One region of the Cellvibrio sp. BR genome, then DNA from elsewhere that is predicted to be linked to it. Evidence: riboswitches for the same ligand, from Rfam matches in the RefSeq annotation. Region 1 holds a riboswitch; the other holds the start of a gene.
What was found. Region 1 has a riboswitch for thiamine pyrophosphate ahead of thiD (bifunctional hydroxymethylpyrimidine kinase/phosphomethylpyrimidine kinase). Riboswitches for the same ligand answer to the same signal wherever they lie in the genome.
Positions count from the first base shown of each region.

Region 2: it holds a riboswitch for thiamine pyrophosphate, as region 1 does, so the genes downstream of both, O59_RS05490 (FAD-dependent oxidoreductase) here and thiD (bifunctional hydroxymethylpyrimidine kinase/phosphomethylpyrimidine kinase) in region 1, are expected to answer to the same signal.

Region 1 is NZ_JH668202.1:426,505-434,201, reverse strand. It holds gene waaA (lipid IV(A) 3-deoxy-D-manno-octulosonic acid transferase) at 1-344, shown strand, start outside; gene O59_RS12160 (TolC family outer membrane protein) at 450-1,823, opposite strand; gene nhaD (sodium:proton antiporter NhaD) at 2,402-3,658, shown strand; gene O59_RS12150 (sodium:proton antiporter) at 3,840-5,075, shown strand; TPP riboswitch at 5,145-5,254, shown strand; gene thiD (bifunctional hydroxymethylpyrimidine kinase/phosphomethylpyrimidine kinase) at 5,332-6,144, shown strand; gene thiC (phosphomethylpyrimidine synthase ThiC) at 6,202-7,697, shown strand, end outside.
Region 2 is NZ_JH668201.1:53,691-61,387, forward strand. It holds gene O59_RS05475 (HD-GYP domain-containing protein) at 1-1,267, shown strand, start outside; gene O59_RS05480 (thiazole synthase) at 1,323-2,126, opposite strand; gene thiS (sulfur carrier protein ThiS) at 2,128-2,334, opposite strand; gene O59_RS05490 (FAD-dependent oxidoreductase) at 2,348-3,505, opposite strand; TPP riboswitch at 3,544-3,671, opposite strand; gene xseA (exodeoxyribonuclease VII large subunit) at 3,717-5,072, opposite strand; gene guaB (IMP dehydrogenase) at 5,230-6,705, shown strand; gene guaA (glutamine-hydrolyzing GMP synthase) at 6,811-7,697, shown strand, end outside.

The DNA.
Region 1 (7,697 bases):
CCATGGGTGAATTGCTCTTAATGTTTGGTGCGAGCGATATGGCGTTTGTGGGTGGCAGCCTGGTGCCTAATGGTGGGCATAATTTTATCGAGCCAGCGGCCTGGGGTTTGCCCTTACTCAGCGGTGAGCATCTGTTTAATTTTGCGGAGGTGGCGAGTTTAATGACGGAGGCTGGCGCATTAGTGCGAGTTAGTTCGGCAGCGCAGTTAGCACAGGCGTTTTTGCAATTGATTGATGATAAATCCGAGCGCGAGTGGCGCGGTGCGGCAGCTTTAAATGTTGCCTTGGATAACCGTGGCGCCCTGGATAAAACCTGTTCTCTTATTCAACGCTATATTGAGTAGGGCGGCAGCGCGACGTATGGCGCTGATAAAACATAGGTTCGATAAAAACAAAAATGCCAGGCAAAAACCTGGCATTTTTTTTGGAGCATTTGTACTCGGGCAGGCTTAGTTTTCGTATTGGCTACGGTTTACTAATGCGTCGTCTAACAGCCACTTATCAATTTCTTGCACGTCAGCAGGCGTGAGCATACCGGCTACTTCGCGCAATTTAATGGTATTGATTACGTAGGTGTAGAGCGCATCGGAATAGTTGCGGCGCGCTTGATAAAGGTTGCGCTGGGCGAGCAATACTTCTACCAGGTTGCGAGTTCCCACTTCATAACCGGATTGGGTTGCTTCCAGTGCAGATTGGTTGGAGACAATCGCCTGCTTGCGTGCCTGAACGTTGGCGACATCGGTTTCTACTGACAAGTGCAGGGCACGAGTGTTTTGAATCACGTTGCGCTGGGTACTGTTGTAAAGCTCTTGTGCCTGGGTGTATTGCGCATAGGCTTGACGGCTGCGGCCAGAGGTTGCGCCTCCACTATATATAGGTACATCAAGACGCAGTGAAATGGTTGTTCCATTTCTGCTGATGTCACTTGGCCCACCGGTTTGCCCACCATTATCGCTGTCCGATTCGCTATCGGAATAACCCAGGTTAGCGCCCAATGTTGGCAAATGGCCCGATTTGTTGGCTTTGGCAAATTGCAACGATGCATCAGCTTGTAGCTTGGACGCTTTCAGGTTGTAGTTGTTCTGTAACGAGAACTCAACCCAGTCGGCGCGGTTAGCGGGTGTAGGTGCAACGACCGGGAACTTAGGAGATAGGGGAGCAACCTGGTCTTCCGGTTTACCGGTCAGTACTTCAAGTGCTTCGTAATTGATACTTAAGTTGCCGCGTGCAACCAATGTGGCTGCGCGTGCGCTGTCAAAAGCAGCTTGGGCTTCGTGCACTTCAGTGATTGCGGTCAAGCCCACATCAAAACGCTGTTTGGTTTGCTCCAGCTGTTTAGCCAAGGCTTTTTCTTCTGCGATGGTTGCTTCCAGGGTTTCTACTGAACGCAATACATTGAAGTAGGCTTCTGCCACGCGCACAATCAGGCTTTGTTGGTCGGCACCGTATTGCGCTTCGGCTTGTTCACTCAGCTTCCCACCTTGTTTGTAGCTGTACCAGTAGGACATGTTGAACAAGGGTTGGCTCAGCGAGACTTCCCAGCTTTTACCATCGGTATCATTTTTGAGGCTGGTATTGGTCAGATTGTCAGTGGTTTCGATATCGGAGTTCGAGATCTGGGCGTTGGCATTGATCTGCGGCAACAAATTGGAGCGGGCGATAGTTTTATTTTCAAGGCCTGCTTCATATTTAGCTCTGTCGGCTTTTAATTGGGCGTCATTTTGCAGTGCGAGTTCGTACACATCCAGCAGGCTATTGGCGCTGGCAGTAAAAGGCGTTAGCGAAAACAGGCTAACGAGTAAGTAGAGCTTGGTCTTTTTCATAGAGGTTTCCAAAGTCCAGAGTTTAAGAATTCCAGTTCAGCATCCGCAGTATTTATTGCCTGAGGGCGCAATTAAAAACGGATGTAAGCACAAATATACAAGTTGCGTGGAGTTTAGCCGCTTGCTGTCTTGGGGTCGAGAAATGAACAAGGGTTCAGTGGTTAAAAAGGGTAAAACGTTAGTGCCGCAACAGGAAGTTACAAATGTAAGCGGGGTTCCTGTGTTTACCTTTCTAAACCTGCCGGACGCTATATTGGCGAGTTCAATTAGCCCAAGTAATTCCTTAGATGCAATAAAACAGCATACAGATTCACTGTTCGCAAAATTGTTAGTTTGTGTTTATACCGTTGGTAGGTCCTAAATAGGTCATTTTTGGCGAATATCACCTCTTACGCAGAATGTTTGATTGCTTCGCCGCAGGCCAACTTTTATCATGCGCGCCCATTTGCACTGTGCCGGGTTTGGGTAAAACCCTCCTTCATGCCGGGCCGAATCGTTACTTGTCAGTTACAAGTCCTTCGATACGATGTTGGTCTGTTGCCTTGCTGCCGATTTTTTAACTACCAAAAGGGTCTTTTATGACTATGTCCATTGAAATCGTATTGGTGATCTTTGCCGTACTCGCCCTGCTTGGGGTGGTGTTCGAGGAAGTTATCCATATCAATAAAGCCAAAACTACTTTGTTTTTCGGCAGCTTGTCGTGGTTGGTGATGTTCATGTTTGCCGGTGATCACGCACACCAGGAAGTGATGCTGGAAAAGCTGAATCACAACCTGTTGGAGATTGCGACACTGTGGTTGTTCCTTATGGCGACCATGACTTTTGTTGCTTACCTCAATGCCAAGGGAATAGTGCAGTCCGTCGTGCAGCGCCTGTGCCCCGCACAGATGAGCACCCGCAGTTTGATGATATTGGTAGCCTTGTTTGCCATGACACTGTCAATGGTGTGCGACAACGTGACCGCAACCTTGGTAACGCTCGGCTTGGTGCATGCTTTTGATGTGGATCAGCGCACGCGCATCAAACTCGCGGTGTTGGTTGTTTTTGCGGTTAACTCTGGTGGTGTTGCCTTGATCACCGGCGATGTCACCACGCTGATGATCTTCCTCTCCGGCCATGTGACAATGCCGCAACTATTACTGCTTTGGGTTCCGGCGATTGTAGGGGTCATGGTATTAGCGGGATTGATGTTCCCTGGTGTGTCCGGCCAAGTTGCTACAGAAAAAGATGCCCGCACCTTTACTGGCATGGATTGGGCGATTGTCGGCACCTTCTTCAGCACCATTGCCTGCACCATGTTATTCAACTTTTTCTTTGGTGTGCCGCCGGTACTGACCTTTTTGGTGGGGCTGTCAATTATGTTCTTTATTGGCCATTTTATGGACATGGACCCGGAAGAAACGCGTATTTTGGAATATGTACGTCAAATCGAATATGAAACCCTGTTGTTCTTTCTCGGGATTTTGTTATTGGTCGGTATGCTCAAAGAAATTGGCACCCTGGATTTGCTCACCAATTTCTATGCCCAGTTGGCTCCGCAATACGCCAACTACTTGATGGGCTTGTTCTCCGCCATGATCGATAACGTGCCCCTGACCGCAGCGCTTCTCAAATCGGAGCCCGTGTTGCAAACACCCGAATGGTTGGCGTTGACCTATGGCGTAGGTGTGGGTGGTTCATTGTTGGCAATTGGCTCTGCGGCGGGAATTATCGCTATGAGCAAAGTGAAAGGGCTAACCTTTGGTGCATTCTTGCGCTATACCCCCTTTGTATTTATTGCGTATACCTGTGGTTATGTAGTCGCTTTGACATTGGCCAATGTAGTATTTGGTTGATCGCCAGGAGCGGTGCTGAAAAACCGGAGCTTTGACTCCGGTTTTTTTATGGGCGATCGAAAACCCGCAAGGGGTAAAAAGGGTGCGAATTTACACACAATTTATAAAGTTATTTCACGCCAGCTGTCAGCATCCGCACATTCTTTGCTTTAACATTTTTTCACTTTTCTGCGGAGCACTTATGTCGTCATTGGATATCGCCAAGCTCGACCTCATGTATGTCGGGATCATTATTTTTACCGGGCTGTTAGGCGGTGTGATCGCCAAAAAAATAAAGGTACCCGACATAGTCCTTTTTTTGCTCATCGGGATTGGTTTGGGGCCCACCATCGGCGGGGTATTGCATGTGCCAGCTGACTCAACGATGAATCAGCTAATTCTCACCATCGGCGCTTGTTATCTGCTGTTTGAAGGCGGGGCAACGCTGCGTTTTGCTGTGTTAAAAGAAATATGGATTTCATTAGCGGTGATCGCTACCTTCGGTGTATTAATTACCGGGGCGATCATTACCTACGCCGGCGTCTGGTTGGGCATTCCTATTGGTGTTGCACTGGTGTTAGGGGCGTTGACGGCATCCACTGACCCCGCCACTCTGGTACCGATTTTCAAACAAGTCCCGATTAAAGATCGGGTATCACAAACGGTTATGAGCGAGTCAGCGCTCAATGATGCCATGGGTGCGATTGCGACATTTGCAGTGGTGGCTTATGTGATGGGAACCGGCGAGGGGTTTAGCTTGACTCACTCCCTGGGGGAGCTGGCGTATGAGGCTGGCATGGGCTTGGTGTTAGGGGCGATTGTTGGCTACAGCGCCGCGTTTTTAATGGCGCACAACAGTTTTGGTATTTTTCGCGAAGTGACGCCATTTGTGATTATCCTGGCAGTTATCACCGTCTATTTGCTGGCCGACAAAATCGGTGCCTCCGGTTTTATGGCGGTATTTACCTGCGGTGTGATGATCGGCAACAAAGAGACATTTAATTTGCCGCTCGATGATCATGAACACGAGTATCTGGAAGATTATGTGGGTAATACCGCGCTATTAATGCGTATGTTTATCTTTATCCTGCTGGGCTCGCAGGTAGATTTCCACTTGCTCAAAGAATACTTGGGTGTTGGTCTGGTCCTGTTGTTTATTTTTATCTTTATCGCCCGTCCCCTGACGGTATTTATTTGCGCAGGCCCTGACCGTCGTGCCAAGTGGACATGGAAAGAGTTGGTATTTATGAGTTGGACCCGTGAAACCGGGGTAATCCCGGCAGCGCTGGTGGGTATTCTGGCTGGCATGAAGGTGCCGGGTATCGATGTGGTCGGTGCAATCACCTTTATCTTTATTCTGGGCACCATTTTGATCCAGGCTCCAACCACTGCACTGTTGGCAGGGAAATTGGGCTTATTGAAATCCCAGGAAAAATAACCTCACCGGTAGGGGCGCAGCAAGCGGCGTCCCTACCTTTACTCTGCCGCTTAACTCCAATAGACTGCGGTTTTCTTGTCGGGGTGCTTTTTGTTCGCTGTATGCGGGCAACGAGGCTGAGATATACCCGCCGACCTGATCCGGTTAGTACCGGCGTAGGGAACGAGAGCCTCCAGTTTTTGCATGCCTATTAAGTGTGCCTTGGTTATTTCTCTCCTTTCCGCGCTTTACTGTTTTTACTCATTGCGGAAATTTAATGAACCCTCACCTGCAGACCCCTATAGCCCTGACCATTGCTGGTAGCGACAGCGGCGGTGGTGCCGGTATTCAAGCGGATCTAAAAACCTTTTCCGCGCTGGGAGTATTTGGTACCAGTGCCATCACCTCGCTCACTGCGCAAAATACTATGGGGGTGCAAGGTGTATTGCCTATTCCTCCGGCGTTTGTGCAGCAGCAAATTCATTCGGTATTGAGTGATATCAATGTCGGTGCGATCAAAAGTGGCATGTTGGCAACAGCGGAAATTATTGCAGCAGTGGCTGAATCCCTGAGTGCTTACCCACAAATTCCTTTTGTACTGGATCCGGTAATGGTCGCCACCAGTGGCGATAGATTATTGGCAGAAGATGCAATCCACACGTTGATTGGAACATTGCTACCACTCGCTACGCTGGTTACTCCAAATTTGCATGAAGCGGCGGTATTGTTGAATACGCGCATGGCGCAAAATCGTGAGCAGATGCAATTGCAAGGTGAACAAATTATCGCTTTGGGCGCACGCGCGGTATTGATGAAGGGCGGTCACATCGATGGTGAGGAAGCAACCGATTTATTAATTACCCCGACGGGCGTTGAAGCTTTTTCTGCGCCGCGGCTAGCCACTAAAAATACCCACGGAACCGGTTGTACTTTGGCATCGGCAATTGCCGCTGGTTTGGCCAAACAATTATCACTCAGTGACTCGGTGAAACAGGCAAAACAGTATTTACATCAAGCACTAGTGCATTCAGAAAAATTGCACATAGGGCAGGGCTCAGGCCCGGTTCATCACTTTTATTCTTTTTATTAATTCACGTTCTATTATCCCGATTTTGTTTAAATACCTGATTAAGACAAGGCCACTATTATGAATACCAGCGTCGAAAAAATTCTCAGCCAAACCGCCGAAGTCGATAAAGCTTCGGTACAGCCCTTTACTGGCTCACAAAAAATTTATGTGCAGGGTTCGCGCGCGGATATTCAAGTGCCCATGCGTGAGATTACGCTCGCTGATACTCCGACTGATTTTGGCGGCGAGAAGAATCCACCGGTACGTGTCTACGACACTTCCGGCCCTTACACCGATCCTAACGTAAAAATTGATTTGCGCACCGGTTTGGGCGATGTGCGCACCGCCTGGATTGAAGAGCGCAATGACACTGAGGTATTGGAAGACAGTCACTCTGAATTTACCAATGCACGTCTGAACGACCCTAAATTGGCGAGCCTGCGTTTCAATCTCACCCGTAAACCGCGCCGCGCCAAACCGGGCATGAACGTATCGCAAATGCATTACGCCAAAAAAGGGATCATTACCCCGGAGATGGAATATATCGCCATCCGCGAAAATATGGCGCTGGCACAAGCGCGTGAATTGAGTGTAGATCCTCAATATAAAGCTTTGGGGCAGCAGCACAAAGGCATGAGTTTTGGTGCAAGTATCCCCGATGAAATCACTCCGGAGTTTGTGCGCGATGAAGTGGCGCGCGGCCGTGCGATTATCCCTGCAAATATCAATCACCCGGAATTGGAGCCGATGATTATCGGGCGTAATTTTCTGGTGAAAATTAACGGCAATATCGGTAACTCGGCATTGGGTTCATCGATTGAGGAAGAAGTAGAAAAACTTACCTGGGGTGCACGTTGGGGCGCTGATACGGTGATGGATTTGTCTACCGGCAAAAATATTCACGAAACCCGCGAGTGGATTATTCGCAACTCGCACGTGCCTATTGGCACTGTACCTATTTATCAAGCGCTGGAGAAAGTAGACGGTGTTGCGGAAAATCTTACCTGGGAAATTTTTCGCGATACCTTGATTGAACAAGCGGAGCAGGGTGTGGATTATTTTACGATTCACGCCGGTGTATTGCTGCGCTACGTGCCGCTCACCGCTAAACGTGTGACGGGCATTGTATCGCGTGGTGGTTCGATCATGGCCAAGTGGTGTCTGGCGCATCACAAAGAAAATTTCCTTTACACCCATTTCGACGAAATTTGCGAAATCATGAAAGCCTATGACGTTAGCTTTTCATTGGGTGATGGGTTGCGCCCTGGTTCGATTGCTGATGCAAATGACGAAGCGCAATTTGGCGAGCTGGAAACGCTCGGTGAGTTAACCAAGATTGCGTGGAAACACGATGTGCAATGCATGATTGAAGGCCCGGGTCACGTGCCTATGCACATGATCAAAGAAAATATGGACAAGCAATTAGAAGTCTGCGACGAAGCACCTTTCTATACGCTTGGCCCATTAACGACGGATATAGCACCGGGTTACGATCACATCACCTCAGGTATTGGTGCTGCCATGATCGGTTGGTTCGGTTGTGCAATGCTTTGCTATGTAACACCCAAAGAGCA
Region 2 (7,697 bases), on a different contig from region 1:
ATCGGCAGCTAATCCGGCAGTGGTGGCTGACGATATTTACACTGTAAATGGTGAGTTATTGCTTGCGCGGTCAGCGCCGCTTGATGAAAAAACCTGCCTCGCCCTCCAGGGTAAAACTCTCGCTCGCCCGCTCGCCAATTCTATTGAATTAAAGACAGTTATCACCTCAAGCGATTTGCTGCAGCATTTGTTGGGCACGATTCGTTCAACCGAATATTTTCAAGCTCTAGCAGAGCAGAAGCATCCTCTGAGTTCTCTTGAGCCTGTATGTGCCAAGTTGGCGGATCTACCGTTATTGCAGCAGTATTTGACGGTGATGGCAGCGCAAATGAATGATTTATATCAACGCACACTCTGCGTGAGCCTCTGGGCACTTTACATCGCGCAGGAGATGCGCTTGCCTGCGGCGGAGTCTGGTGAAATATTTTGGGCGGCAATTGCCCATGATATTGGTATGTTGCACATCGATCCGCAAATCCTTCATAAATCCGAAAAATTAACCGCTGAAGATTGGCTGCATATACAAAGCCATGTGGAAATTGCGCGTAGTATTTTGATGGATGTTCCCGGTTTATCTGCTGAGATAGTTGCTGCGGTCAGTGAGCATCACGAGCGCTGTGATGGCACGGGTTACCCTTTGGCTAAAGTGGAGAGCGAACTTTCCATTGCTGGGCAAATTCTTGCCGTTGCCGATTCAATTGTGGGTATTTATTTTAATCGCTTTAAGGCGCAGGGGCGGCGTTGGCGTGAGGTGATTCCTATTCTGGAGATGAATCGCGCCGCTTATTTGTATCGCAGTTGCGACATTGTGACTACCATGATTCTTCGCAGCGAATTGCCGCTGCCCAATGTAGTGCATGGTAGTGGTGTTCCTGAATTTGCTGAGCGGATGTTGCAACAAAATTTGCAGCTACAGAATTGGTTTACGCAATTGCGCGATTGTTTGACCTCGGTGGGCTATACCCACGGTGACCGAAAGCTACATGCATTGCAAAACGTTATTTTTCATATTGCTACCACCTTTAAAGGTAGCATGTTGTTCAAAGAAGATTTGCGTGAGTCCCTTGAATCCATGGCGGGTAAAGAGGGTAATAGCATCACTCAAGTAGTTGCGGATGCCTCGCTTAGGCAAGAGGAAATGAAATTTCATTTGCAGCGCTTGAGTCGAATGGTGCAAATGTACATCTCATCGGGTGATGCAAAAGACCCAAAAATTTTACGCAAAATAGAAGAGGGTTTTGCAAATATCAGCGGCCGTATTAAGTAAACAAATAGTTCATCACAATACGCCGCCAGTTTCCTGATATTAACGCCCGTTAAAATTACTGTTGATGCCAAAAGGGTTGGCCAATGGTTGGGGTACTCGGGCTGGCCGTTTGGCGTTTTTGCATCAAGCCTGCTTTAAATGCTTTGCGGCCTGCATCGATTGCATCGGCAAAGGCTTCGGCCATCAGTGGCGGGTTGTGCGCCTTGGCCACTGCCGTATTTAATAAAATCCCATCAAACCCCATTTCCATTGCTTCGGCGGCCTGCGAGGGCGCGCCCAGTCCCGCATCAATAATCATCGGTACGTCTTTAATGCGCTCGCGCAGGGTGCGTAAATTGTAGCGATTTAACAAGCCCTGGCCGGTGCCAATGGGTGAGCCCCAGGGCATCAATACTTCGCAGCCCACATCCAATAGTCGTTTACATAAAATTAAATCATCGGTGCAATAGGGCAGTACTTTAAAACCTTTTTTAATCAAAATATCCGCAGCTTCCAGTAACCCAAAGGGATCGGGTTGCAGGTTGTAATCGTCGCCGACTACTTCCAGTTTGATCCAATCGGTATTAAAAATTTCGCGCGACATTTCAGCCAGCGTCACGGCTTCTTTTACCGATTTACAACCGGCAGTATTGGGCAGCAAACGGCAGCCGCTTTCCTGAATATAGTGCCAAATTGCATCGCCATCGCGATTGGCCGGGTTTTGCCTGCGCAAGCCGAGCGTCACAATTTCACTGCGCGATTGAATAACCGATTCGCGCATTAATTGGGGCGATGCATAAAGGGCGGTGCCCAATAAAAAACGACTGGAAAATGTTTCGCCGTAGAGCGTGAAATCTTTTTCAGGTTTGTTGTAGCTCATATCAACCTCCACCAACCGGTTTGACGATATCGATTTGATCGCCATTCAATAATTCGCGCTCAGGGTAAGTCGAGCGAGGTACAAATTCGCCATTAATCGCCACGGCGATTTTAGTGTCGCCATAACCCCATTGTTGTAGGGCAACGCTGAGCAGCACCTTGTCTGCCAGCGTTTTGATTTCGTTGTTTACACTCAGTTCAATGGTCATAAGCTCGTGCTTTTTAGTGGTGATTTAACAGTGCAGAAAAAATCGGCTCCGGTTTTTTAAAAATATGCGCTAGCACATTTTCAACCACGGCCGGTGCGAGTAAATACCCATGGCGAAATAATCCATTAGCGCTGATCAGGCCATCCTGAATATTTACTTTCGGTAAGTTGTCCATAAACGCCGGGCGCAAATTGGTGTCCATTTCGATAATACGCGCCTCGGCAAAGGCGGGTGATAAGGTGTAAAGCGCGCTGCTTAGTTCAAGGCTGGATTGCAGTGTAACCGGTGAGCGATCCTCACTTTCAATTTGTGTTGCGCCGATAATAAAACGATTGCCTGGTTTCGGCACCACATAAAGTTGATAGCGAGGGTGCATTAAACGCACCGGGCGTTGCAGGCGAATCTCACTGGTCTCTACATGCAGGGTCTCACCGCGTACGCCGCGCAATTGTCGCATTTGGGGTTTGGCGCCCAGCCCGCGGCAGTCAATGACTAAATCAAACTCTTCTGCAGTGCCGTTGGCGATGACTTTTCCCGCTGCGACATCGACAGCGGTGTGTTCTCGCACTTTAATCGCGCTATTAATAATGTTATCGCCCAATAGCCGTAGAAATTCACGATTGTGCAGGTGACCTTCTTCTTGCAGAAATAGTCCTTGCTGAAAATTCGGGCTTAAATCCGGCTCTAACGCCTGAATTTGTGTTTGGGTTATTTGTTGATAACTGTTGCAAGCGGGAATGACAAAATGTAATTCGCGGGCGAATTGTTCCAGCTCGCTGGCGTCTTGCGGATGTGCCACGACCAAGCTGCCGTTGCTAAAAAAGAGCGGGTCTGTTGTGGTGCTATCAGTATTGAGTTGATTGGTCCAGCGCGGCCAATGGGTGAGCGCAAATTGGCCCATACGGTAAACGCCTTCATCCGACACCACGGCTTCGCTCAGCGGTGCAACCATGCCTGCCGCCGTAAACGCGGCGGCGCGTTTGCTCTGGGGTTCGCTGGGCGTAAAACTACCGGCTTCAAACAGGGTGACATCAAGCCTGGCTTTGTTTAATTGCCAGGCGAGTAAACGCCCGAGCAAACCGGCACCCGCTATGGCAATAGTTTGTGGGGTGGATGAATGGTGTGCGCTGAGGTTGGCCGCGGATTGTTTGGTCGAAGATTGTGTGGTCATAGTGCCTCTGAGTCGAGGCGGAGAGCGGGCAATAGCCGTGGCTGATGCACCTTGTTCCCTCCGCAGGTATTAGCCTGTTCAGGTTCTACGGATTGGGCCGAACCCATCTCAGCCTTCGTATGGCTCACTCATTAAGTGAGGCACCAAGGCGCTCCGACAAGAAGGTGGCCAATATACTGGCCACGAATTTAGTTCGCAATCTATACGCAGTTTATTTACGGATGGATTGCACGCGACAAATTAATTCGCCGTGCGCAAGGCGGGCACTGATTTCACTGCCGGGAATGACTTGATCGCTGTCGCTAATGACTTTGCGGGTTTGGGTGTCAGTCACCAGCGCATAGCCGCGCTCAAGGGTGCTGAGTGGGCTGAGCGTGTTGAGCATACGCACTGATTCGCCCAAGGCTTGTTTTTTGCGATCAATCAACCGGTGTTGCGCCGTATGCAGCCGTGTTTGGGCGTTTTTAATGCGCTCGGATAATTGTGCGAGTCTGATTTGCGGGTGATGCGCTTGCTGGCGTAGTCGTAGTTGTATCAGCTGGTTTTTGTAGTTCGCCAGTAGCTTATGGATGTGATTTTTGAGGCGCAACTCCAGGTTGTCCAGCCGCTGCGCCTGCTGTTCCAAGCGTTCACGCGGGTGGCGCAAACGCTGACGCAGGTTGTGCAAATGCTTTTGCCATTGCTGCAAGCGGCGCAGCATCGCCTCCTCGAGCAGCACTTCAAAACCGATAAATTTATCCAGCCAATCATCGCCATCGGGCACTAACAGTTCTGCCGCTGCGGATGGTGTGGGTGCACGCAGGTCGGCGACAAAATCGGCGATAGTGAAATCCACTTCGTGGCCGACGCCGCAAACAATAGGCAGTTTGCTGTTGAAAATCGCACGCGCGACACTCTCTTCGTTAAATGACCAAAGATCCTCCATCGAGCCACCACCACGGGTTAGCAGTAGTACATCAAACAAGCCGCAGCGATTGGCTAGATCTATGGCTTTTACGATTTGCGGTGCGGATTCTTTGCCCTGTACCGCAACGGGAATCACGGTGACGGGAATGCCGGGAAAGCGGCGTTCAAGTACGCTGAGAACATCGCGAATTGCGGCGCCTGTCGGCGAAGTGATAACCCCAATGTGTTTGGGCAGCGGAGGCAGGGCTTTTTTGTGTGCCTCGTTAAACAGTCCCTCTTGCGACAGCTTGTGTTTTAGTTCATCAAACGCGCGTTGAAGGGCGCCGCTACCGGCTTCTTCCATGTGTTCGGCAATGATTTGGTAGTCGCCGCGGCCTTCATAAAGGCTGACGCGGGCGCGCAGTAGTACATGTTGCCCCTGCTGTGGTTTAAAGCGCACCAGCATATTGCGGTTGCGGAACATGCAGCAGCGCACTTGGGCTTGCTCGTCTTTCAGGGTGAAATACCAGTGGCCCGAGGAGGGGGTAGATACATTGGAGAGCTCGCCCTCCACCCAGAGCAGCGGTAAGTGGGTTTCCAGCAGTTGACGTGCCTGTCGGTTAAGCTGGCTAACGCTGAAAATCTCGCGTTCAGTGGTTGTTGGGTGCAGGGTATTAGTCATAGGGCGTCATTCTAGGGGAAGGCTTGCGGCGGGTATAGTCTCGATCGTCGCCTTTAAGCTGCCTTACAACACTAGATATTGTGGTTTTTGGTTTACCGGCGGCGCCCAAGTCGCTATACTTCCGCGCTTATTTTTTATCTGCTTGAGGTTGGTTGCTATGTTGCGAATTGCTGAAGAAGCCCTCACCTTTGATGACGTATTATTGGTGCCAGGTTATTCGGATGTCACTCCGAAAGATGTCTCCCTGAAGACTCAGTTGACTCGCAAGATTCAATTAAATATTCCCCTCATCTCCGCCGCCATGGATACCGTGACTGAATCCCGCTTGGCGATTGCCATGGCGCAGGAAGGTGGCATTGGTATTATCCACAAGAACATGTCCATTGAAGCTCAAGCGGCTGAAGTGCGCGCGGTGAAGAAATTCGAAGCCGGTGTGGTGAAAGATCCTATCACTATCGATTCCGCTGCCACTATCCGCGACTTGATCGCGCTGACTCGCAAAAACAATATTTCCGGTGTTCCCGTGCTGCATAACGGCGATTTGGTGGGCATAGTCACCGGTCGCGACGTGCGTTTTGAAACCAATTTGGATGCCAGCGTATCCAGCATCATGACGCCCAAAGAGCAATTGGTTACCGTTAAAGAAGGCTTTACCGCCGAAGAAGTGCGCAACCTGTTGCACAAACATCGCATCGAAAAAGTATTGGTCGTTAACGATAACTTTGAGCTGACTGGCTTGATTACCGTTAAAGACATGAACAAAGCCGAAAAATACCCTACCGCTTGCAAAGACCCTGAAGGTCGTTTGCGTGTTGGTGCGAGTGTAGGCACCAGCCGCGATACCGACGAGCGTGTTGCAGCGCTCGTAGAAGCAGGTGTGGACGTACTGGTGGTAGATACCGCCCACGGCCATTCCAAAAATGTATTGGATCGCGTGCGTTCAATCAAAAGCAAATACCCGGAAGTGCAAGTGATTGGCGGTAATATCGCCACTGGCGCAGCGGCATTGGCGTTGGTTGAAGCGGGTGCGGATGCAGTGAAAGTGGGTATCGGCCCAGGTTCGATTTGTACTACCCGTATCGTAAGCGGTGTTGGTGTGCCGCAAATTTCGGCCATCGCCAATGTAGTTGCCGCACTTGAAGGGACTGGCGTACCTGCCATTGCCGATGGTGGTATTCGCTACTCCGGCGACATTGCCAAAGCCGTGGTTGCCGGTGCCCATGCAGTAATGATGGGCTCCATGTTTGCCGGTACTGAAGAGGCGCCGGGCGAAGTGGAGTTGTTCCAAGGCCGTACTTACAAAGCTTACCGTGGTATGGGCTCCTTGGGAGCTATGGCGCAAACCCAAGGCTCCAGTGACCGCTACTTCCAGGATGCCAGTGCAGGTGCAGAAAAGTTGGTTCCCGAAGGTATTGAGGGTCGTGTGGCATACAAAGGGCCTTTGGCGGCAATCGTGCACCAGTTGATGGGCGGTTTGCGCTCAGCGATGGGTTACACCGGTTGTGCTGACTTGGGTACTATGCGTACCAAGCCCGAATTTGTGCGGGTGACTGCTGCCGGTATGGGCGAGAGCCACGTACACGACGTTCAAATTACTAAAGAAGCGCCTAATTATCCGATTAGCGGTCGTTAATTTACCTCGCTTCAGTGCTATCGCAAAAACTCGGGTTATGCCCGAGTTTTTCATTTAAGCCGAATTCTTTTTTGTTGTTATTTTTCTTATTGAGCAGGAATCAATATGTCTCACGATATCCACGCACAGCGAATTCTTATCCTCGATTTTGGTTCGCAATACACCCAGTTGATTGCACGCCGTGTGCGTGAAATTGGTGTCTTCTCTGAAATTCGTGCTTGGGATATGAGCGAAGAAGAAATTCGCGCTTATAACCCCAAGGGTATTATTTTGGCGGGCAGCCCTGAATCCACCACTGAAGCCGGCTCGCCGCGCGCGCCAGAAGTGGTATTTAATTTAGGTGTACCGGTATTTGGTATTTGTTATGGCATGCAAACCATGGCCATGCAAATGGGTGGTTTGGTTGAAGGTTCCAATATCCGTGAATTTGGCTATGCGCAAATTAAAGTGAATGGTGAATCTTCACTGCTGAAGGATATCAAAGACCATGTTGATCACGACGGCAGTGCACTGCTTGATGTATGGATGAGTCACGGCGACAAAGTTACCAAGATGCCGGAAGGCTTCAGCTTGATGGCATCCACGCCATCCTGCCCGATCGCTGGTATGTACAACGAAGCGAAAAAATTCTACGGCGTGCAGTTCCATCCGGAAGTGACTCATACCTTGCAAGGCAAGCGCATATTTGAACATTTTGTATTGCAAGCTTGCGCCTGCGAACCGCTGTGGACTCCAGCCAATATCGTTGAAGATGCGCTGAAAAAAGTGCGCGAACAAGTTGGCAGCGACAAAGTATTACTTGGCCTTTCCGGCGGTGTGGATTCATCTGTCGTAGCAGCGTTATTGCACAAAGCCATTGGTTCGCAATTAACCTGCGTTTTTGTGGACAACGGTTTGCTGCGCAAAAACGAAGGCGACCAAGTGATGGATATGTTCGCCAAAAATATGGGCGTAACGGTTATCCGTGCGGATGCCCAAGATCAATTTTTAAA